3 regions of the Kluyvera sp. CRP genome follow, and region 3 is predicted to be linked to each of the others. Evidence: predicted binding sites of a transcription regulator. Region 3 holds the regulator's gene; each other region holds the start of a gene.
The links. The regulator PhoB, encoded in region 3, activates phosphate uptake and scavenging genes when phosphate is short. The targets are predictions, from matches to a motif close to CTGTCATAAAACTGNCNNAT.

Region 1 (8,093 bases), 370 kb from region 3:
CCTGTTTTATAAAGATTACGCCTCGCTGTTTCGCAATAATAAAGAGCTGGTGAAATCGTTGAACCCATCAAACAGTATTGTGGCGCTCAACTCCTGGTATTTTCACCACAAGATGGATAATTTGCCGCTGGTAAAAATTGGTGAAGACGCGCAGCAAAAAGCCATCATGAAAAACGGACCGCGTAAGAACCTGACCATTATTGTTCTCGGAGAGACCTCGCGCGCCGCAAACTTCTCGCTGGGCGGTTACGATCGCGACACCAACCCACTGTTAGCGAAAGATAACGTGGTCTATTTCCCGAAAACGACCTCTTGCGGTACAGCAACGGCGGTTTCTGTTCCCTGTATGTTCTCCAATATGCCGCGAGCTCGCTATGATGAGTCTTTAGCCCATCATCAGGAAGGCCTGCTCGATATTATTCAGCGCGCGGGAATTCAGGTGCTGTGGAACGACAACGACGGTGGTTGTAAAGGCGCCTGTGACCGCGTACCGCATCAGGATATGACGGCGATGAAGTTACCGGGACAGTGCATTGACGGCGAATGCTATGACGACGTGCTGTTCCACGATTTAGAAAAAACCATCGACAGCATGCAGGGTGACGGCGTGATTGTGCTGCACACCATCGGCAGCCACGGCCCGACCTATTACAACCGTTACCCACCGCAGTTCCGTCGTTTTACGCCAACCTGCGACACCAGCGAAATTCAGTCTTGTTCTCAGGAACAGCTGAAAAATACCTACGACAACACCATTCTGTACATCGATTATATTGTCGATAAAGCGATTAAACTGCTGCAATCAAAGCAGGATAAATTTACCACCAGCCTGGTTTATCTTTCCGACCACGGAGAGTCGTTAGGTGAAAATGGCGTTTATCTGCACGGCTTACCGTATTCTATTGCGCCAGAAACGCAAAAACATGTGCCGATGCTGTTATGGTTATCTGACGATTATCAAAAACGCTATGGCGTGAACTACGATTGCCTGCAAAAACAGGCCAAAGAAAATGACTATTCTCAGGATAATCTGTTCTCTACCGTACTGGGTATGACTGGCGTAGAGACAAAGGAATATCATGCAGCGGATGATATATTAGCGACCTGCAAATAGAGGCGAACAGATGAAAATATTAGTCGTTGAAGATGACACGCTGTTACTGCAGGGGCTGATTCTGGCCATGCAGAGTGAAGGATACGCCTGCGACGGTGTTGCCACCGCGCAGCAAGCGGCGCTGAGTCTTGCGAATGGCCACTATAGCCTGGTGGTGCTGGATCTTGGCCTGCCGGATGAAGACGGGCTGCATTTCCTGCATCGTATGCGTCAGGAAAAAATGAGCACTCCGGTGCTGATTCTGACGGCCCGCGATACCCTGGAAGACCGGGTCAGCGGCCTGGATACCGGTGCCGACGACTATCTGATCAAACCCTTTGCGCTCGAAGAGCTCAATGCCCGCATTCGTGCGCTGCTGCGCCGTAATCTCAATCAGGGCGATAACGAGGTGACGGTCGAAAATCTGCGCCTTAACGTCACTCGCCGCCAGGTATGGCTAGACGGCGAACTGCTGGAGCTGACGCCTAAAGAGTACGCCCTACTTTCCCGCCTGATGCTCAAGGCTGGCAGCCCGGTGCACCGCGAGATTCTCTACAACGATATCTACAACTGGGATAATGAACCGGCAACCAACACGCTGGAGGTGCATATCCACAACCTGCGTGACAAAGTGGGTAAGGCCCGTATTCGCACCGTGCGCGGCTTTGGCTACCAGCTGGTTAATTCCAGCCCAACGGAGTAACCCATGGCATTATTCTCCGTTCGCCAATGGCCAATGCGCCACCAGTTGCTGCTGGCGATTGGCCTGATTCTGATCGTATTCCAGCTTATCAGCGTGTTCTGGCTGTGGCATGAGAGCAAAGAGCAAATCGAGCTGGAAGTGGCGATGCTGCTCAACAACCACAACAACGTGAAACATATCCGCCACGAAGTTCGTGAAGCGATTGCCAGCCTGCTGGTGCCAAGCGTGGTGATCATCGGACTAGCGCTGTTTTTGTGTCTACAGGCGGTCAAACGTATCACCCGCCCTCTGGCTGACCTACAGCAAGAGCTGGATCGCCGTACCCCGGGGAATTTACAGCCCATTTACCTACAGCAAACCACCGTTGAGGTTGAAGCGGTCACCAAAGCCATCAACCAACTGGTGGAAAACCTGACCCAAACGCTCGACCGGGAACGCCTGTTCACCGCTGACGTGGCCCATGAGCTACGTACTCCGCTGGCGGGGTTAAAGCTGCATCTGGAGCTGCTGGAGAAAACGCAGAAACTGAGCCTTGCCCCGCTGATTCAGCGTTTGGATCAGATGACTGAAAGCGTTGCGCAACTGCTACTGCTGGCGCGGGTCGGCCAGTCCTTTTCAGCGGGAAGCTATCAGCAGGTGAATTTGCTGAGTGATGTGCTGGAACCGCTTAAGGACGAGCTGGAAACGATGCTGGAGGTGCGAGCGCAGAAGTTAGTCATTGCCGAGCCGACACCCACGGTAACCGTTGCCGGTGATGCGACGCTGCTGCGCCTGATGGTTCGTAACCTGGTAGAGAATGCACATCGCTACAGCCCAAAATCAACCACCATTACGCTGTCGCTGGCCGCAGACAGCAAACCAATGTTGATTGTGGAAGATGAAGGGCCAGGAATTGATGAATCGAAGGTAGGCGAGCTGAGCCAGGCTTTTGTGCGCATGGACAGCCGCTATGGCGGCATTGGCCTCGGGCTTAGCATCGTGACGCGCATCGCCCAGCTGCATGAAGCGGCGTTCTTCCTGCAAAACCGCGAAAACACAACCGGGACGCGGGCATGGGTAGAGTTTTTGCCGACAAAGCGCTAAGAGAAGTCAGTAGCTCAACAGCCAGTGGCTCAGGAAACCGGCAACGATGGCAACGGAGACGAGTAAGGTAAATAACTGCTGGAAATTCAGATTCGACATGACGCTACCCCTAATGATTTTAAGGATAGTATCAGCAGAATAGATTAAGTGAACATTAAGGCGGATAGCGGGATCGTGATGGCCGCCGCAACTCAGATAAATAGAGCCTGGTACACCCCCCCATAAGCCGGATAAAGCGTTTGCGCCGCCATCCGGCAAATGAGCCGAACGGCCTGATGGCGCTACGCTTATCAGGCCGACTCGATATTTTCGCTGCGGATCACGACGCTGCGATAAACAGTTCACGCAGTTGATGCAAACGGTCGCGAATTTCTGCCGCTTCTTCAAACTCGAGGTTCTGAGCGTGTTTCAGCATCTGCGCCTCCAGCGTTTGAATCTGCTGCTGGAGCGCTTTCGGCGTCAGCGCTTTCACGTCTGGCTCAACGATTGGCGAGGCAGAACGAGACTTGCCGCGCCCCTTCGCTTTCGTTTTCGCCAGCCCCTCGCCCATCGCCAGAATATCGACAACGTCTTTCACCAGCCCCTGAGGCACGATGCCATGCTCTTCATTGTAGCGTTCCTGCTTCTCGCGACGGCGTTCCGTTTCGCCAATCGCCTTCGCCATTGATGGGGTAATCTTGTCGCCGTAGAGAATGGCCTTACCGTTGATATTACGCGCGGCACGGCCAATGGTCTGAATCAGCGAACGTTCCGAACGCAGGAAGCCCTCTTTGTCGGCATCGAGAATCGCCACCAGCGAGACTTCCGGCATATCCAGGCCTTCACGCAGCAGGTTGATACCCACCAGCACGTCAAACTCGCCCAGACGTAAATCCCGAATGATCTCCATACGTTCAACGGTGTCGATATCAGAGTGCAGGTAGCGTACGCGCTCACCGTGTTCTTCGAGATATTCCGTCAGGTCTTCCGCCATGCGTTTGGTCAGGGTTGTCACCAGCACGCGTTCGTTGATAACCGAGCGCTTGCGAATTTCTGACAGCAGATCATCCACCTGAGTCGCCACCGGGCGTACCTCAATCAACGGATCAAGCAGGCCGGTTGGACGCACCACCTGGTCGATAACTTCGCCGCCGGATTTCTCCAGTTCATAGTTACCCGGCGTTGCCGAAACATAGATGGTTTGCGGCGCCAGCGCTTCAAATTCTTCGAACTTCAACGGGCGGTTGTCGAGCGCCGACGGCAGACGGAAGCCGTACTCGACCAGTGTCTCTTTGCGCGCCCGGTCGCCGCGGTACATGCCGCCAATTTGCGGAATGGTGACGTGCGATTCATCAATCACCAGCAGGCCGTCAGCCGGCAGATAATCGAACAACGTCGGCGGTGGCTCGCCCGGCCCGCGCCCGGACAGGAAGCGTGAGTAGTTTTCAATGCCCGAGCAGTAGCCAAGCTCGTTCATCATTTCAAGATCGAACTGAGTACGCTGGCTCAGACGCTGCTCTTCGAGGAGCTTGTTATTTTCCAGCAGCACCTTGCGGCGCTCTGCCAGCTCAACCTTGATATCTTCCATCGCCTGGACAATGCGCTCACGCGGCGTGACGTAGTGCGATTTCGGGTAGATGGTGAAGCGCTGAATGGTCGACTCGACGTGCCCGGTTAGCGGATCGAACAGCGAGAGGCGCTCGACCTCTTCATCAAACAGCTCAACGCGCAGCGCCAGATCGTCAGACTCTGCCGGGAAGATATCAATCACCTCGCCGCGTACGCGGAAGGTCGCGCGCTGGAACGCCTGATCGTTGCGGGTGTACTGTAGCTCAGCCAGGCGGCGCAGAATTGAACGCTGGTCGATAATCATGCCGACCGTCAGGTGCAGCATCATTTTCAAATAGAGATCGGGATCGCCCAGGCCGTAAATCGCCGACACCGAGGCCACCACCACGACATCGCGGCGCTCAAGCAGTGCTTTGGTGGCGGACAGACGCATCTGCTCAATGTGTTCGTTCACCGAGGCGTCTTTTTCGATAAAGGTGTCGGAGCTGGGAACGTAGGCTTCTGGCTGGTAGTAATCGTAGTAGGAGACAAAATACTCCACCGCGTTTTCCGGGAAGAATGCCTTCATTTCGCCATAGAGCTGCGCGGCCAGCGTTTTGTTCGGCGCCAGCACCATCGTCGGACGCTGGAGATCGGCAATGACGTTGGCCACAGTAAAGGTTTTCCCCGACCCGGTAACGCCCAGCAGCGTCTGGTGCGCGAGACCGTCCTCCAGCCCCTCTTTCAGACGTGAGATGGCTACCGGCTGGTCGCCGGAAGGGCTGAACGCGGAATGTAATTTAAAGGGTTTACTCATGGGCAACGCTACCTGATAACGGATGGGTCGGGCTGGAGATTAATTCTACTCGCCGCCTGCCAAATTGCCAATAAAAAATACTGGATATAAAAACAGTAATCTATTATCGTATTTTGAGCAAAACAGGTTGCGGCATGCGTCACAGGCGAAAATTTATCCTCTGACAACTTAAAACACCAGTTGAACCGGGTTATCCCCAGAACTTTTTCTCTTTTAACATTTGTCAATATCGGTCATGAAAGTTTTATGGCAATCCGCAGCACTTTTTATTACGCCATTGCTTTTATTTATCTTGTTGATTATTAATAAAAAGATAGAAAAGCCGCCTTTCGCATCAATTCAGGCGCAGGCCGCATGTTCTCTCGTTTACCGCTAGTTTTCTAACTCTAATACACAGGGTTATCCACAGGAATAGTGGATAACTGCCGCTAGCCCCTATCCCTCGCCACCCGGCGGTTTGCGCAACTTCCTGTCAACGTGAAATCAAAAAAATATTTTCTCGCCAATTTTGATATGTATCAGCGAAAAGGCGCACGTGTTTTATCCATAACGGCGTGCTTTTTCCTTACGTTTTCTGCGGGTTATCGCTTACGAATGAAGATAACCCGCGAGAGAAAAATCAGAATAAAAAAAGGGGTTTATAACAGACTCAAATCGAGATAGCCGCCAAGAGGTCGATCGTCGACCGACTCGCCAAGCCACGGAATTTCGCCCAGCAGGGGGGCAGGCAGCATTCTCTGGAGGGTACTCAGATACTCGGCATGGCGGCGCCCCGGCGGTACGACGTCATTGGCAATCCAGCCAGCCAGCCGCAGCCCGGCCTGCTGTACTGCCTGAGCGGTTAGCACGGCATGATTGATGCAACCCAGCTTCACCCCCACCACCAGAATAACCGGCAGTTGCTCGTCGCGAACCCAGTCGGCGAGCGTCAGCGTGGGCGAGAGCGGCGTAAACCAGCCGCCAGCGCCTTCCACCAGCACCCAGTCGGCCTGCGCTTCTAAAGCACGCAAACCCGCCGATAGCACGCCAGCCTCAATAGGCCGCTGCTCATCGGCGCTCACAATATGCGGTGACGTGGGTTCCGCAAAGGTATACGGGTTCACCTCTTCATAACGCAGTGGCAGCGCGCTGTTACGCTGGAGCGCCAGCGCGTCGCTGTTGCGCAACCCCTCATCGGTCATTTCGCTGCCCGATGCTACCGGCTTATAGCCCACGGCGCGACGGCCCAGCAGGCGTGCGGCCTGCAATAGTGCGGTGCTGGCAACGGTTTTCCCGACTTCCGTATCGGTTCCGGTTACATAAAAACGTTCAGTCACGTGTGATGATTCCTGTGAAAAGATGGTAGGTCAGCGGGCAAATCCCCTCCTGCCTCGGCCAGGCCAGCTGTAGCTGCTGGAGCCTGCCGCGGGTGAGCGGCTGGCGGCTGCGCCCCTGGTGCAGGTGTGTTGCGCCAATCCCCTTTAACGAGCGCATCGCGCTCAGCGCATCGGGAAAAGAAAGGGTGATGGTGGTCGCCATCCCATGGCCAGAATAGGCCGCCAGCGCCTCGCGCAGCGTCGCTTCAGGCAGGAAGCGATTGGCGTGCGGATGGCTGTCGAGAGCCTGCCACGCCTGGTTAAGCTCCGGCAGCGAACCCGCCGTCAGCGTGGTAAATGCCAGCGTGCCACCGGGGGCGAGCTGACGATAAAGGCCAGCCAGCGCTGCATGCAGATCGCTACACCACTGAATAGCCAGATTGCTCCACGCTAAATCGAAGCCGCCGCCAGGTAGCGGTATATCCTCGATATCCGCCAGCAGATACGCATCCGCCGCCTGCTGTAGACGCGCCTGTCGCAGCATCTCCGCCGAGAGATCCAGCGCGGTAACGTGGCTGCCCTGCTCGCGCCAGTAGCGGCTGTAGCTCCCCGGCCCACAGCCGGCATCGAGTACGCGGGAAAACGCCCGCGCCGGCAGCTGGGACAGCAGCTGCGCGGCGCTGAGGCGCTGTAACTCGTCGTGTTGTTGATAAGACGCCGCCGCGCGGCCAAACGCCGCGGCGACCGCCTGTTTATCCACGCTCGCCATGCAAAACCTCCAGCAGATGAGCAACGTCCTGCGCGTCATGCGCGGCAGTGAGCGTCAGACGCAAACGCGCGGTGCCCGCGGGTACCGTCGGTGGACGAATAGCCGTGACCCAGCAATCCTGCGCACGCAAGCGTTCGGCTAACCGCAGCGTGTCTGCGTTATCACCGACGATCAACGGTTGAATGGCGCTCTGCGAGCCGCTCAGCGCGTAGGCCAGCCCTTGCGCGCCACGGCGAAAATCAGCAATGTGTTGGGTCAAAATGTCGCGGCGCTGTTGGCCGTCATCGCTCTGAATGACCGCCAGCGCCGCCTGTAACGCTTGCGCCTGGGCGGGAGGCATCGCGGTGCTGTAAATCAGATGACGGGCGAACTGGATGAAATAGTCGGCGACCGCCTGGCTGCAAAGCACCGCCGCGCCGCTCAGGCCAAAGGCTTTGCCGAACGTCACCACCAGTAGCTCCGGCTTAACGCCCTGCTGAAAGCAACTGCCGCGTCCATTTTCACCGACTACGCCAATACCGTGCGCATCATCGACCATCAGCCACGCGTCGGCGGCACGCGCCGCGGCGGCGACCTCGGCCAGCGGCGCGCTGTCGCCATCCATACTGAACACCCCTTCCGTCACCACCAGCTGTTGCCCTTTGACGGGGGCAGCCAGCAGCCGGGCAAGGTGATGGCGGTCGTTATGCTGAAAACGCCGCAGCTGCGCGGGGCTGAGGGTTGCCGCTTCAAGTAGCGATGCGTGGCTCAGGCGGTCGGCGGCGATACGATCCTCGCGTCCAGCCAGTGCAGCAATCACCGCCTGA
Region 2 (8,093 bases), 1.2 Mb from region 3:
ACTGGCACTGGTACCGCGACAACCGCTACCGGCGTAGCAATCCGTATCTATAACCGTGCTGATAACTCTCAGGTTCAGCTGTACAAAGATTCTGCGTATAGCAATATTGATGCGACTGCGGGTACAGCTTCAATGAAGTTTATTGCGCGTTATATCGCAACCAGCGCTACAGTCACCGCAGGTACCGCTAACGCGGATTCTCAGTTCACAATTGAATACGTGAAATAATACAAACATCAATTCTGTTGATTTGTTTTATTAATTAAATGACGCCTGTCATTAAGGCACTCTTTTGTCTGGAGTCGCGGGCGTCTTTTTGCTCTTTTCTGGGATGATTAAATATATGATGACACGGCTAATTAAATTTGTTTTTTCTATAGTTGTGCTTTTTTATACCATGCAATCTTTTGCCGGGATTGTGGTAGGGGGAACCCGCGTTATTTTCCCAGGTAACGCGCCTGATACCACTATCTCTATTTATAATAAAGAAACGACATTACCTTATCTTATCCAGGTGTGGGTTGATCCGTTTAATAAAGACGATAAAAGCAAACCACCTTTTACGGCAATCCCACCGGTCTCTCGTCTGGAACCTGGACAGGAAAAAGTGCTGCGTATTGTGAAAATCGCCGGTGAATTACCAACAGACCGGGAGTCTGTTTTCTGGTTGAATGTTAAAAATATTCCGCCATCAAGTGATAAAAAAGATACCAGTACGCTGGAAATTGCCATTAAAACAAGAATCAAATTATTCTGGCGTCCAGCCGGCATCAACTTAATTCCAGAAAAAGCTATTGCAAAAGTCAAATGGCATAAGCAAGGTAGCCAGTTGGTAGTGGAGAATAAAAGCCCTATCCATATTAATATTATGGACGTTGTTATTGATGGTAAAAACATTCCTCTTAATATGATTCGCCCTTTTGAAACACTGACGCTGGATTTACCTGCAGGCGTTTCCGGTCATTCTGTAGTCTGGCGCTTTATTAATGATTATGGCGCGATTAGCGAACCAGTAAAACAAGCACTTTAACCTCCCGATAAGGATATCTCGATGATGCGTTCGCGTCTTTGTCTCGCGCTGGTTTCGAGCGCCTGTCTGGGAGTTGCTACCCATGCTTTTGCCAGAGACAGTCTGTTTAATCCAAAGCTTTTAGAAATCGATCATCCGGTCGATGTTGATATTCGTCAGTTCAACCGTTCGAATACGCTCCCGCCTGGCGATTATAAGGTCGATATTATCGTTAACGGGAAGCTGTTTGAGCGCCGGGATGTCAAATTTGTGCAGGATAAACCAGATGCTGAACTACATCCCTGTTTTGTCGCTATTAAGGATGCTTTATCCTCGTATGGTGTCAAAGTTGATGCAGTAAAATCATTGCAGACTGTCGATAATAAAGCTTGTGTAAATCCTGTTCCATTAATTGATGGTGCTATCTGGTCATTTGATGCCAATAAGTTAGCGCTAAATATTTCCATTCCACAGATTTATTTGAATACTGCGGCGTATGACTACATCAGCCCCTCCCGTTGGGATGAGGGCATTAACGCGATGATGGTCAACTATGATTTTTCCGGCACGCATACCATGGAGTCGAATTACGACTCCGAAGAGGATGATACTTATTATCTGAACTTGCGTAACGGAATTAACCTGGGCGCCTGGCGGTTGCGTAACTACAGCACGCTGAGCGCGACGGGCAGCAATACGGAATACCATTCAATTAGTAGTTACGTCCAGCGGGATATTGCCGCGCTGCGCAGCCAGATTATGGTCGGCGACACCTGGACAGCGAGTGATGTGTTTGACGGCACCCAGATCCGTGGTGTCAGGTTATACACCGATGACGATATGTTACCGTCGAGTCAGAATGGTTTTGCGCCAGTGGTGCGCGGGGTGGCGAAAAGTAATGCCACCGTGATTATCCGACAGAATAAATATGTCATTTATCAATCGGCAGTGCCGCAGGGCGCTTTCGAAATCACCGATCTGAACACTACCAGCGGCGGCGGCGACCTCGATGTGACCATCAAAGAAGAGGATGGTAGCGAGCAGCACTTTATCCAGCCATATGCATCACTGGCGGTTCTCAAACGTGAAGGCCAGACTGACTTTGATATCAGCGTGGGGGAAATGCGCGATGAAAGCGGATTTACTCCCAATGTTATTCAGGCGCAGGTGCTGCGTGGTTTGCCGTGGGGCCTCACACTCTATGGTGGGACGCAGATAGCGAATGACTATGCCTCCGCAGCGTTCGGCATGGGTAAAGATATGGGATCGTTTGGCGCCGTATCCGTTGATATGACTCATGCGCGCTCGCACTTTGATGATGGCGATGATGAAAGCGGCCAGTCATACCGTTTTCTGTATTCCAAACGTTTTGATGATACCGACACGAATTTCCGTCTGGTGGGGTATCGCTATTCAACAGAAGGCTACTACACCCTCGATGAATGGGTGTCTCGACAGGATAATAGTTCTGATTTCTGGGTGACCGGTAACCGACGAAGCCGTGTAGAAGGGACCTGGACGCAGTCGTTTGGTCGCGGCTGGGGGAATATTTATCTGACGGTCAGTCGCCAGGAATACTGGCAGACCGATGAAGTTGAACGCCTGGTTCAACTGGGTTACAGCAATAACTGGCGACAGATATCCTGGAATGTGTCGTGGAACTACACCGATTCCATCAACCGTTATTATGGCAATGACCATTATGACGATGATGATAACAACGACGACAACAATCATGAACAGGTCTTCATGTTATCGGTGTCTATTCCGCTCTCCGGCTGGATGGAAAATAGCTACGTCAACTACTCGATGACGCAGAACAACCATAACGACAGCACGATGCAGGCTGGCGTCGGCGGTACGTTACTGGAAGGGAACAACCTCTCTTATAACGTACAGGAATCATGGATGAGTACGCCGGAAGATACCTACAGTGGTAATGCCAGTATGGGATATGACGGTACTTATGGTTCGGTAAACGGCGGCTACGCCTGGAGCCGTGATTCGCAGCGCCTGAATTATGGCGCGCGTGGCGGTATTTTGGTTCATGGCGACGGCGTAACCTTCTCTCAGGAGTTGGGGGAAACGGTCGCGCTGGTGGAAGCGCCGGGTGCAGATGGGCTATCGGTTGAAAATGCGACCGGGGTCTCTACCGACTGGCGTGGGTATACGGTGAAAACGCAGCTCAACCCTTACGATGAAAACCGTGTGGCGATTGACAGTAATTATTTTGCCAAAGCCAATATTGAGCTGGATAACACCGTGGTGAACCTGGTCCCAACGCGCGGCGCGGTAGTGAAAGCGGCGTTTGTGACGCATGTTGGTTATCGTGTGCTGTTTAATGTGACTCAGGCAAATGGCAAGCCTGCGCCATTTGGCGCAATGGCGTCGGCGGAGCTCGATTCGGGAACGGTGACCGGCATCGTTGGCGATAATGGCGAACTCTATTTGTCGGGGATGCCGGAGTCGGGGGCGTTTACGCTGACCTGGGGAAATAATGTCGCAGAAAAATGTACCGCTAAATATTCATTGAACAATAAGCCACAGAATGCCGAGTTAATGCAGCTTGGTGTGGAGTGCCATTAAATGGAATTAATGATGAAAAAAGTAATGTTCCTGGGATTGTTGAGCGCCGGAGTCATCGCTTCTATACCGGCATGGGCTGCTAACAGTGGGATGTGCACTGCCACCAATGGCGCTCACCACAGTGTGCTGCCATTTTATGGTAAAACGATAACAGCAATACAAAATAGGGCAGGAACAACAGTTAACTATGAAACCTCTAACTCGGACAGATATCCGGGTAAGTGTGAATGCCGAACCGGAACAACAGGCTCACTGAGTAATCTTTATTATACAGCACAGATGAGTTCGGCATTAACGGCTACCGCAAAGCGGTCTGGTGTGAGCTATTACAACCTTGATGAATATCTTGATGTAGGGTTATCTATTGAAATTTATGGGCGTGGATTTGTTAATGCTCCCTTTACCGATCAACCGAATTCTCCACCGGAAGATTATAAATGCAATACATTAGCCGGCGGCATAACCTTTGATAGTGGCACCAAAGCAACGATCTATTTTTACATCAACGAACCTTTCATCGGTACGATCACTATTCCACAAACGCTGATTGCCCGTTTGTACGGTACCGTAAGTTCCACTGTAGCCATTGACGAGTCACAACCCCTGGCGGATGTGTATATTGCTGGTGATATTACTGCGCCCCAGGAATGTACCATTAATGGTGGCCAGGTGATTGAAGTTGATTTTAGTAAAATCCCTGCCTCTGCATTTTCCTCTACGCCAGGGGCGGCGTTGACGGATCGGAAAGTACCGATATCGGTTTCTGTCTCCTGTACGGGGATGTCTTCCGGGCAGGATGTGGAAGTTTCATTACATGCCACACAGGTGGGATCGTTGCCAACCGTCATTGAGACGACGAATGCCGATGTCGGTATCAAAGTTTACGATGAATATAATAAAGAAGTGGATGTGAACGGTGGGCGGATGGAAACCGACATGGGAACCCGCTCTCGTCTGGGCGTGGAGAATGGCGAGTTTAATTTTTTCGCCGCGCCTGCCAGTGCGACGGGAACCCGCCCGCAGCCAGGTACATTTAGCGCAAACGCTACGATTACTATGGAAATCAAGAACTAAACCCCTCACGGCCGCCTTCGCGGCCGCTCAAATTTCACTTCTGTTACATCTGATTTTTCTGTGTCATCAAACTGTCATAAACCTTACATATAACTGTCACCTGATTGTCCTATTTTGCTCCTCGTAGCCACTAAACAATCATTTACGGATTCTTGCAGGAGACATTATGAAAGTTATGCGTACCACTGTCGCAACTGTTGTCGCCGCGACCTTATCGATGAGCGCTTTCTCTGCATTTGCAGCGGCAAGTCTGACAGGCGCGGGTGCAACTTTCCCTGCGCCGGTGTATGCCAAATGGGCGGATACCTACAACAAAGAAACCGGTAATAAAGTCAATTACCAGGGTATCGGCTCCTCCGGTGGCGTAAAACAAATTACCGCTAACACCGTCGATTTCGGCGCATCCGATGCACCGCTGTCTGACGAAAAACTGGCTCAGGAAGGCCTGTTCCAGTTCCCGACTGTCATCGGCGGTGTGGTGCTGGCCGTTAACATTCCTGGCCTGAAATCCGGCGAGCTGGTGCTTGACGGTAAAACGCTGGGCGACATCTACCTGGGCAAAATCAAGAAGTGGGATGACGAAGCCATCACCAAACTGAACCCAGGCGTTAAGCTACCTTCTCAGAACATCGCCGTTGTGCGTCGTGCTGACGGTTCCGGTACCTCCTTCGTGTTCACCAGCTACCTGGCGAAAGTGAACGAAGAGTGGAAATCGAAAATTGGTGCGGGCTCTACCGTAAACTGGCCGACCGGCCTGGGCGGTAAAGGCAACGACGGTATCGCGGCGTTCGTACAGCGTCTGCCAGGCTCTATCGGCTACGTTGAATACGCTTACGCTAAGCAGAACAACCTGGCTTACACCAAACTGGTTTCTGCCGACGGCAAACCGGTTAGCCCAACCGAAGACAACTTCGCTAACGCCGCTAAGGGCGTTGACTGGAGCAAATCTTTCGCGCAGGACCTGACTAACCAGAAGGGTGACAACGCGTGGCCGATTACCTCCACCACCTTTATCCTGGTGCACAAAGAGCAGAAGAAACCTGAGCAGGGCGCTGAAGTGCTGAAGTTCTTTGACTGGGCATACAAAAACGGCGGCAAGCAGGCGAACGAGCTTGATTATGCTTCTCTGCCGGAAAGCGTGGTTGAGCAGGTTCGTGCTGCATGGAAGACCAACGTAAAAGACAGCAGCGGTAAAGCGCTGTACTGATGACGGTCGCCCGGCGGGAACGCCGGGCAGCTGTAAATGTCGTGGCGGATTTTAAACTGGAAAGAGTGATTTATGGCTGCAACTAAGCCTGCTTTTAACCCACCGGGTAAAAAGGGTGACATGATATTCAGCGCGCTGGTAAGACTGGCTGCGCTGATTGTGCTATTGATGTTGGGCGGGATTATCGTCTCTCTCGTTATCTCCTCGTGGCCCAGTATGGAGAAGTTCGGCTTCGCCTTCCTGTGGACCAAAGAGTGGGATGCGCCTAACGACATTTACGGCGCGCTGGTACCGATTTACGGTACGCTCGTGACCTCCGTTATCGCCCTGCTGATCGCCGTTCCGGTGAGTTTCGGCATCGCTCTCTTCCTGACCGAACTGGCGCCAAACTGGCTTAAACGCCCATTAGGTATCGCGATTGAACTGCTGGCGGCCATTCCCAGTATCGTTTACGGCATGTGGGGCCTGTTTATCTTCGCGCCGCTGTTCGCGACCTACTTCCAGGAGCCGGTCGGCAATATCCTTTCTAACATCCCGTTTGTCGGCGCGCTGTTCTCCGGCCCGGCCTTTGGTATCGGTATCCTGGCGGCGGGGGTTATCCTCGCCATCATGATCATCCCCTATATCTCCGCCGTAATGCGTGATGTATTCGAACAAACTCCGGTGATGATGAAAGAGTCGGCCTACGGCATTGGCTGCACCACCTGGGAAGTTATCTGGCGTATCGTTCTGCCGTTCACCAAAAATGGCGTGATCGGCGGCGTGATGCTCGGCCTGGGCCGCGCGCTGGGTGAAACCATGGCGGTCACCTTTATCATCGGCAACACCTACCAGCTCGACAGCGCGTCTCTGTATATGCCGGGTAACAGCATTACCTCCGCGCTGGCGAATGAATTCGCCGAAGCGGAATCCGGCCTGCATGTCTCTGCGCTGATGGAACTGGGTCTGATCCTGTTTGCGATTACCTTTATCGTGCTGGCGGCATCGAAGTTCATGATTATGCGTCTGGCGAAGAATGAGGGGGCACGCTAATGGCAACGCTGGAAATGCAAAACACCGCTGCGCTGGCTGAGTCCCGTCGCAAAATGCAGGCCAGACGCCGCATGAAGAACCGTATCGCGCTGACGCTGTCGATGGCGACCATGATCTTCGGCCTGTTCTGGCTGGTGTGGATCCTGATGGCGACCATCACTCGTGGTATAGACGGGATGTCCCTGGCGCTGTTTACCGAAATGACGCCACCGCCAAATACCGCAGGCGGCGGTCTGGCGAATGCCCTGGCGGGCAGCGGCCTGCTGATTCTGTGGGCGACCGTGTTTGGTACGCCGCTGGGCATTATGGCGGGTATTTACCTGGCCGAGTATGGCCGTAAATCCTGGCTCGCCGAAGTCATTCGCTTTATTAACGACATTCTGCTTTCCGCACCGTCGATCGTCGTGGGCCTGTTCGTCTACACCATCGTCGTGGCGCAAATGCAGCACTTCTCCGGTTGGGCGGGCGTGATTGCGCTGGCGCTGCTGCAGGTACCGATCGTTATTCGTACCACTGAAAACATGCTCAAGCTGGTGCCGGATAGCCTGCGTGAAGCCGCTTATGCGCTGGGTACGCCGAAGTGGAAGATGATCTCCGCGATTACGCTGAAAGCCTCTATCTCCGGAATTATGACCGGTATCCTGCTGGCTATTGCGCGTATCGCCGGTGAAACGGCGCCGCTGCTGTTCACCGCGCTCTCGAACCAGTTCTGGAGCACCGACATGATGCAGCCTATCGCCAACCTGCCGGTGACCATCTTTAAATTTGCGATGAGCCCGTTTGCGGAGTGGCAGCAACTGGCCTGGGCCGGGGTGCTGATTATCACGCTGTGCGTATTGCTGCTGAACATTCTGGCGCGCGTTATTTTCGCGAAGAAGAAACACGGTTAATTTTTTACGGCGCGGCCAACGACGGCGGCGCTGGATGAGGAAGAGATTGAGATGAGTATGGTTAACACAACACCGGGTAAAATTTCAGTTCGTGACCTGAACTTCTACTACGGCAAATTCCATGCCCTGAAGAACATCAACCTGGATATCGCCAAAAACCAGGTGACGGCGTTTATCGGCCCGTCGGGCTGTGGTAAATCAACGCTGCTGCGTACCTTCAACAAGATGTTTGAGCTGTACCCGGAGCAGCGGGCGGAAGGCGAAATCCTGCTGGATGGCGACAATATTCTCACCA
Region 3 (8,093 bases):
TCAAAATCTCAAAGCAGTAGGTCCAGCCGGTAATATAGCCCGCCAGTGGGCCGAGGTTTTCCTGCGCATAGCGGGAAAACGAGCTGGCCGACGGGTTATGCACCGACATCTCGCCCAGTGCACGCATAATGATATAAGCGGCCACGCCGCCGATAATATAGGCCAGCAGCACGCTTGGCCCGGCCATCTTGATGGCGTCGGCGGAGCCGTAAAACAGCCCCGTACCAATTGCCGATCCGAGGGCCATAAAGCGAATGTGTCGGGTGCTTAACCCGCGCTTCAGCTTGTTGTTTTCCATCGTTTCCAGTGCCATGTCATACCCATCATCCCCGCGTCACCGCGAACGACTTAGGTGAAAGTACCCAAAATAAAAAACCACGGAACATCACGTTCCGTGGTTAAAACACCTGACTCTGCGACGCGAATTAATGCGCGCTTGATGTCACCTGACGACCCGCCATACGGTCCCAGACAATCGCCAGAACCGCCATAACGACCGTCGGCATCAGCCATGCCAGACCTTGCTCGGCCAGCGGCAGACGAGCGGCCCACCCCGGCAGCACGTCTGCGAACGCAGAGGCTTTAATCCCGTCAAGGATACCAAAAACAAGGCTGATGAACATCGGTGGTGCAATAACGCGGCCCGAATTATGCCACCAATTACGCGTAAAGCTGAGTACTACAAGTGCGATACACGGTGGATAGATGGCCGTCAGCACCGGAATCGAAATCTGAATCAGATGGCTCAGCCCCAGATTTGATACCGCCATTGAGAACAAACCAAGGATAAACACCAGCGTACGGTAGGAGAACGGCAGGTACTGAGCGAAGAACTCGGCACAAGCGCAGGTCAGGCCAACCGCGGTCACCAGACAGGCGATGAAGATCAGCGCCGCCAGCAGGAAGCTCCCGGCACCACCGAAAGTGTGCTGAACGTAAGCATGCAGGATGGCCGCGCCGTTGGCGTTCTGATCGACCAGAATCGCGCTGTCAGAACCCAGGCGGAACAGCGCCAGATACAGCAGCGTCAAGCCGACGCCGGCCATCAGGCCAGCCCAGATAGTGTAGCGAGTCAGTAAACGCGCTTCCGTCACACCGCGAGAACGCGCGGCATTGACGATAACAATCCCGAAGACCATCGCGCCAAGCGTATCCATGGTCAGGTAACCGTTAACGAAACCATTAGAAAACGCGGCGGTTTCATAGGCATCCAACGCATGGCTGATCGGGCCTGCGGGCCAGATAACCGCAGCAACGGCCAGCACAATCAGCGCCAGAATTTTCAGCGGCGCCAGGAAGTTGCCGACGGTATCGAGCAGCTTGCCCGGATACAGCGAGACCAGAATCACCAGCGCAAAATAGATAAGGCTATAGATAAACAGCGGCAGCTCACCGCTACCGGTCAGCGGCGCAATACCAATTTCAAACGAGACGGTCGCGGTACGCGGCGTAGCAAACAGCGGCCCAACCGCCAGGTAGCAGACGGTGGCAAGCAGCACGCCCGCCACTTTGCCGATTGGCGTGCTCAGGCTATCAACGCCGCCGCCCACTTTTGCGAGCGCGACCACGGTAAGCACCGGAAGACCCACAGCAGTAATCAGAAAGCCAATCGCCGCGGTCCAGACGTGAGGACCGGCCTGCAGACCAACCATAGGAGGAAAAATGATGTTACCTGCGCCAACAAACAACGCAAAGGTCATAAAGCCCAGAGCGATGATGTCACGCGATTTTAATTGATGGGTCATATGTAACTACTGCCTGTGGATGTGGTGTTGTAAAACAAATTTATCGCAATGGATTCAGCGGAATGATACAGAGCAAACCAACGATAAACTCAGAGGGATATGCTCCCTTCGCGGAGTAAATAAGAATAGTTTTTTGATTTACCGCGTATAAACAGTCTGTTTACGACCGTATGGGGGCCAATTTAAACGCTTATAACGTTTTAAAGCAACACGGGATCGCAAAACCAGATGATTATATTGATACTCAATTAATAGCCAGACTTATTAACTGGATTTAAGAAAAACATCCGGCTAATCATGCGAACAAAAAACAACCAGACGTTCGTTAATCAGGCAGCGTTTCCTTGACTGCAAAGCAAACAGACCAGCCGGGGCTGGTCTGTGGAAAGTTAAGATGACAAGCTGGCGATCAGTCGCTGTTTTTGGCAATTAAACGTTCCGGCAGCAGGAAGCTAAAGCACGATCCCTTGCCGACTTCACTGCTAATCTCCAGGCGACTGTCGTGGTGGCTGACGGCATGTTTCACAATCGCTAACCCCAGCCCACTGCCGCCGGTCTGCCTGGAGCGCGCTTTATCCACGCGATAAAAGCGTTCGGTCAGCCTTGGCAGATGCTCTGGCGCGATACCTGGCCCGTTATCTTCGACGCTAAACAGCGCCCCGTGCGGCGCTCGCTGCCAGCGCACCGTAATCAACGTGCCTTCCGGCGTATGATTGACGGCGTTATAGACCAGATTCGACATCGCGCTACGCAGTTGATCCTCATTGCCCAGCACCTTCAGCGTTTCATCCACTTCAAAGCGGAACTGATGCTTCTGCTGGCTCAGCGTCTGCGCTTCACGCTCGACCACCCGCAGCATCATCGGTACGTCGATTTTTTCATTCAGCGCGAGCGTCGGCGAGGCTTCAATCTTCGACAGCGTTAACAGCTGCCTGACCAACCCTTCCATGCGCTGGGTCTGCTCGCGCATGGTGTGCAGCGCTTTTTCACGCACTTTCCCTTCCAGCACCTGCTCGTGCATCATCTCCAGATAACCTTGCAGCACGGTGAGCGGCGTACGTAACTCGTGGCTAACGTTGGCGAAGAAATTCCGCCGTGCCCCTTCCAACTGGTGCATCTGCGTCACGTCGCGCGCCACCATCAGCAGCTGACGGTCGGTATACGGCATAATGCGGATTTCCAGATGGCGACCGTTATTCAGCACCAGATGCAGCGGCTTGAGAAAATCGCGCTTTTTGAGGTGTTGGGTAAATTCGGGGTAACGCAGCAGGTTGAGGATGTTCTGCCCGCTATCGTCGGGCCAGCGAAGCCCCAGCAGCTGCTGGGCGAGGCCATTACACCAGAAGATCGCCCCTTCTTCCGTGGTCAACACCACGGCGTCTGGCAGCGACTCGGCGCCGCTACGAAATCGTTTAATCAGATTTCCCAGCTCGCGGCGACGTTTTTTATTACGCAACTGCATCTGGTTAAGCCCGTACAGCAGCGGCTCCCAGCTGCCGCGACCCGGCGGCGGCGTCATACTTCTATCGACCCACAGCCACCACGACAAACGCAACAGATTCCAGAAATGCCAGATCAGCAGGCCGGTCACTGCCGCCAGTAAAAACCACGGCAGATAACCAAAAATCAGTCCCAGTACGACAGCCGGGAGACAACATAATAGCAGCTCCAGGGCCAGCCTTTTCCATGACAGCCGTTCCAGCACGCGTCACTCTCCTGTCAAAAATTAGAATCGGGCAGAGAAACGATAGCCCGTACCGCGAACGGTTTGCACCATACGATCGTGGCCGCTGTGCTCCAGCGCCTTACGCAAACGACGAATATGAACGTCGACGGTGCGGTCTTCCACATACACGTTAGTGCCCCAGACGTGGTTCAGCAGCTGTTCTCGGCTGTACACGCGCTCCGGGTGAGTCATAAAGAAGTGTAATAGCTTAAATTCAGTCGGCCCCATATCGAGGGGATTTTCACCTGTCATCACGCGATGGGAAGTGGGGTCGAGGCTCAGGCCCTGCATCTCGATCACCTCTTCCACCGCCATCGGGGAAATACGCCGCATCACGGCTTTAATGCGCGCGACCAGCTCTTTCGGCGAGAATGGCTTAGTAATGTAATCATCCGCGCCCGTCTCCAGGCCGCGCACTCGATCTTCCTCTTCACCGCGGGCGGTTAGCATCACCACCGGAATATCGCGGGTTAAGGCTTCACGTTTGATATGCTTAATAAATTGCAGCCCCGAACCGCCCGGTAACATCCAGTCGAGCAGAATAAGGTCGGGCCAGGGTTCATTCAGTTTACTCACTGCGGTATCGTAATCTTCCGCTTCTACCGGCTGAAAACCGTTTTGTTCCAGCACGAAACAAACCATTTCGCGGATTGGCGCTTCATCTTCAACGACCAGAATACGTCTTGCCATTATTTGCCCTGTTTTTAGACATCAGTATTATATACGGCGTCATTATGCGTCAGATTTATGACAGTTTTATGATAAACATGACCGTTTGATGATCGCGCTTAACCGTTTATGACACGCGCCATACGCGCTCATCGACCCCAGCGTAGGTGAATGTTTATAATCAACTTTACGTCACTTCTTACGGAATCGCTATGCGCATTATCCATACCTCGGACTGGCACCTCGGCCAGAACTTCTACAGCAAGAGCCGCGCGGCCGAACACGATGCCTTTCTGCGCTGGCTGCTGACCACCGCCGAGGCGGAGCGCGTAGACGCGATTATCGTCGCGGGCGACATCTTCGATACCGGTTCGCCGCCAAGCTATGCGCGCGAGCTGTATAACCGGTTTGTGGTCAATCTTCAGCAAACGGGCTGCCATCTGGTAGTGCTGGCGGGCAACCATGACTCGGTGGCGACACTTAACGAATCGCGCGATATTCTGTCATTCCTCAACACCACGGTGATTGCCAACGCCGGCCACGCGCCGTTTATTCTGAATCAGCGCGACGGCACGCCCGGCGCAGTGTTCTGCCCGGTGCCGTTTCTGCGTCCGCGCGACATCATCACCAGCCAGGCGGGGCTTTCTGGCAATGAAAAAGTACGTCAGGTACTGGAAAGCATCACTGATTACTATCAGCAGCAGTATCAACAGGCTTGCGAGCTACGCGACAACCTGACGCTGCCGATTATCGCCAGCGGCCATCTGACCACCGTCGGCGCCAGCAAAAGCGACGCGGTGCGCGATATCTATATTGGCACGCTGGATGCTTTCCCGGCGCAGAATTTCCCGCCAGCCGATTACATCGCGCTGGGGCATATTCACCGGGCGCAGAAAATCGGCGGCAGCGAGCATATCCGCTACAGCGGCTCGCCTCTCCCGTTAAGCTTTGACGAAACCGGCAAAGCGAAAAGCGTGAATCTGGTGACCTTTAGCGACGGCAAGCTGGCGGAAGTGACCCCGCTAACCGTCCCCATCACGCAAGCGCTGGCGGTGATCAAGGGCGATTTCGACAGCATCAGCGCCCAGCTCGCGGCGTGGGAGAAAACCGATACCGAGGCCACCACGTGGCTCGATATCGAAATCACCAGCGACGAATATCTGCATGACATTCAACGTAAAATCCAGGCCATCACCGACGATCTACCGGTCGAGGTCCTGCTGGTGCGCCGCAGCCGCGAGCAGCGCCAGCGCATTCTGGAAAGTCAGACGCGTGAAACCCTAAGCGAGCTGAGTATTGAAGAGGTGTTCCAACGCCGCCTGGCGCTGGAAACGCTTGAGGAACCGCAGCAGCAACGCCTGCAAACGCTGTTTAACGAAACGCTAAACAGCCTTGGCGAGGAACAACAACCATGAAAATTCTCAGCCTGCGCCTGAAAAACCTCAACTCGCTCAAAGGCGAGTGGAAAATCGACTTCACCCAGGAGCCTTTCGCCAGCAACGGCCTGTTTGCCATCACCGGCCCCACCGGCGCGGGCAAAACCACCCTGCTCGACGCCATCTGTCTGGCGCTGTACCACGAGACGCCGCGCCTCAATACCGTTTCGCAGTCACAAAATGACCTGATGACCCGCGACACCGCCGAGTGTCTGGCGGAAGTCGAGTTTGAGGTACAGGGGGTTGCCTATCGCGCCTTCTGGAGCCAGAACCGCGCGCGCAACCAGCCGGATGGTAATTTACAGGCGCCGCGCGTCGAACTGGCACGCTGCGCCGACGGGCAAATTCTGGCGGATAAGGTCAAAGACAAGCTGGAGATGACCGCGTCGCTGAGCGGGCTGGACTATGGCCGCTTTACCCGCTCGATGTTGCTTTCACAGGGCCAGTTTGCCGCCTTCCTCAACGCCAAACCGAAAGAGCGCGCCGAGCTGCTGGAAGAGTTGACCGGCACCGAAATCTACGGCCAGATTTCCGCGCAGGTGTTTGAAAAACATAAGCAGGCGCGTAACGACCTCGATAAGCTTCAGGCCCAGGCTAGCGGTGTGGTACTGCTGAGCGAAGAGCAGCAACAGTCCCTACAACAAAGTTTGCAGGCGCTTACTTCCGATGAAAAGCAGTGGCAACAACAGCAGGCGATCGCCCTCACACATCAGCAATGGCTGTCACGCCGAACGGAGCTGGAACAAAACGAGCAGAAAACCCAGCTGGCGTTGAAAGAAGCCCAGCAGGCGCTGGAAGCGGCGCAGCCGCAGCTTGCCGTACTGAGCCGCGCGCAGCCCGCTGAAGCGCTGCGCCCGCACTGGTCACAGATGCAGGAACAGGCCGCCACGGTGGCCAAAACCCGTGCGCAGGTTCTGCAAGTGAATACTCGCTTACAGGCAGCCCGTACCCAACGAGATCGCATTCGTTACAGCGCGGAACGCCAGCACGCCACGCTCACGCAATCGCTGCAACAACAGCAACAATGGCTGCAGGCGCATGAACATATTCAGCGCTGGCAAGGCGAGCTAACCGGCTGGCGCAGCGCGTTTGCTCAGCAGACGCGGGAACGTGCGCAGCAACAAACGCAGGAACAGCGCCGGAACGCGCTGGCGGCACAGCTCAGCCAGCTACCGCCTTCCACGCTAACGCTCACCCAGGAAGAGGTCGCCGCCCGAATTGCCGAACACGCGGCGTCGCGCCCGCAGCGCCAGCAGCTCAGCAGCCTGCACGCACGGTTTATCCCGCTACACGCCCGCCGACAGCAACTGATGGATGCTCAGCTGCAGCGCCAGCAGCAGTTGGAGAAAATCACCGCCGAACTGACCCCGCTGCGTCTGGTCTATAAAGAGAAAAAACAGCAGTTGGCCGACGTTAAGGCCATTTGCGATTTGGAAGACACCATCGTTAAGCTGGAAGCCGAGCGCGCGCGTCTCCAGCCGGGCGCGCCGTGTCCGCTGTGCGGTTCCACCAGCCATCCGGCGCTGGCCGAATATCAGGCTTTAAAACCGGACGCCAACAAAGCACGTCGCGATGCGCTGGAAAAAGAGGTTTCGCAGCTGGCCGAAAACGGCGCGGCGCTGCGTGGCCAACTGGAGACACTGCAAAAGCAGCAGCAGAAAGAAAATGACGAGCTCGCATCGCTTTCTCAGCAGGAGCAAGCACTTACCTCCCAGTGGCAGGAGACGCTCCAGCATCTGCATATCGATCTGCAACCGTCTGACGATATCAACGGCTGGCTGGCCGCACAGGATGACGCCGAACAGCAGCGTTATCAGCACCAACAACGCCTGACGCTGGAACAGCAGCTTCGCGAGCTTGAGGCGCAGCTAACGCAGCTACGCGAAGAACAGGAGCAGCGCACTGCCGCGCTTAATCAATCGTTCACGGCTTTTGGCCTGACGCAACCGGACGCTGGCGATGAAAACAGTTGGCTGACGGCGCGCGAAACGGAGATAGCCCAGTGGCAACAGCAGCAGGCGCAGCTCCAGAGCACTCAACAGCAGCTGGCGTTGATTCAACCGCTGCTGGAAACGCTACCGACCGCCGAAAATGCCGACGACGGTCAGCAGGCCTCGCTTGACGGCTGGCAACAAGCGCATCATGACTGTGTGTCGCTGGAAAGCCAGTGGCAAACGCTCCAGCAACAAGAAAAACTGGAAAATGGGCGTCTTCAGCAAGCGGAACAGACCTTCGACCAGCAGCTTTCCGCCTCGCACTTCCCGGACCGACAGGCATTTCTGGATGCGTTACTGGATGCCGGCGAACGCCAGCGTCTGGAACAGCTCAAACAGACGCTGGAGACGCAGCACCAGCAGCGCCAGACCCTCGCCGCACAGGTACAGGAAGCGTTGCAACATCATTTGACCGTGCGCCCGGAAACGCTGACAGCCGATTTGAGCCTTGCCGACGTGCAGGAACAGCTTCAGCAGCTTGCCCGCCAGCTTCGCGAAAACAGCGAGCGCCAGGGCGAACTGC

Region 1: a site for PhoB is predicted at 5,457-5,476, ahead of uvrB (excinuclease ABC subunit UvrB). Genes of this name have one in related genera too.
Region 2: a site for PhoB is predicted at 4,741-4,760, ahead of pstS (phosphate ABC transporter substrate-binding protein PstS). Genes of this name have one in related genera too.

The regions. Positions count from the first base shown of each region.
Region 1 is NZ_CP082841.1:2,709,160-2,717,252, reverse strand. It holds gene eptA (phosphoethanolamine transferase EptA) at 1-1,114, shown strand, start outside; gene pmrA (two-component system response regulator PmrA) at 1,125-1,796, shown strand; gene pmrB (two-component system sensor histidine kinase PmrB) at 1,800-2,879, shown strand; gene uvrB (excinuclease ABC subunit UvrB) at 3,199-5,223, opposite strand; gene bioD (dethiobiotin synthase) at 5,862-6,539, opposite strand; gene bioC (malonyl-ACP O-methyltransferase BioC) at 6,532-7,287, opposite strand; gene bioF (8-amino-7-oxononanoate synthase) at 7,271-8,093, opposite strand, start outside.
Region 2 is NZ_CP082841.1:1,120,348-1,128,440, forward strand. It holds gene K7B04_RS05180 (chaperone-usher fimbrial major subunit) at 1-228, shown strand, start outside; gene K7B04_RS05185 (fimbrial chaperone) at 344-1,030, shown strand; gene K7B04_RS05190 (fimbria/pilus outer membrane usher protein) at 1,052-3,595, shown strand; gene K7B04_RS05195 (fimbrial protein) at 3,596-4,669, shown strand; gene pstS (phosphate ABC transporter substrate-binding protein PstS) at 4,836-5,876, shown strand; gene pstC (phosphate ABC transporter permease PstC) at 5,949-6,908, shown strand; gene pstA (phosphate ABC transporter permease PstA) at 6,908-7,798, shown strand; gene pstB (phosphate ABC transporter ATP-binding protein PstB) at 7,850-8,093, shown strand, end outside.
Region 3 is NZ_CP082841.1:2,335,266-2,343,358, reverse strand. It holds gene proY (proline-specific permease ProY) at 1-298, opposite strand, end outside; gene brnQ (branched-chain amino acid transporter carrier protein BrnQ) at 426-1,745, opposite strand; gene phoR (phosphate regulon sensor histidine kinase PhoR) at 2,155-3,450, opposite strand; gene phoB (phosphate response regulator transcription factor PhoB) at 3,472-4,161, opposite strand; gene sbcD (exonuclease subunit SbcD) at 4,353-5,555, shown strand; gene sbcC (exonuclease subunit SbcC) at 5,552-8,093, shown strand, end outside.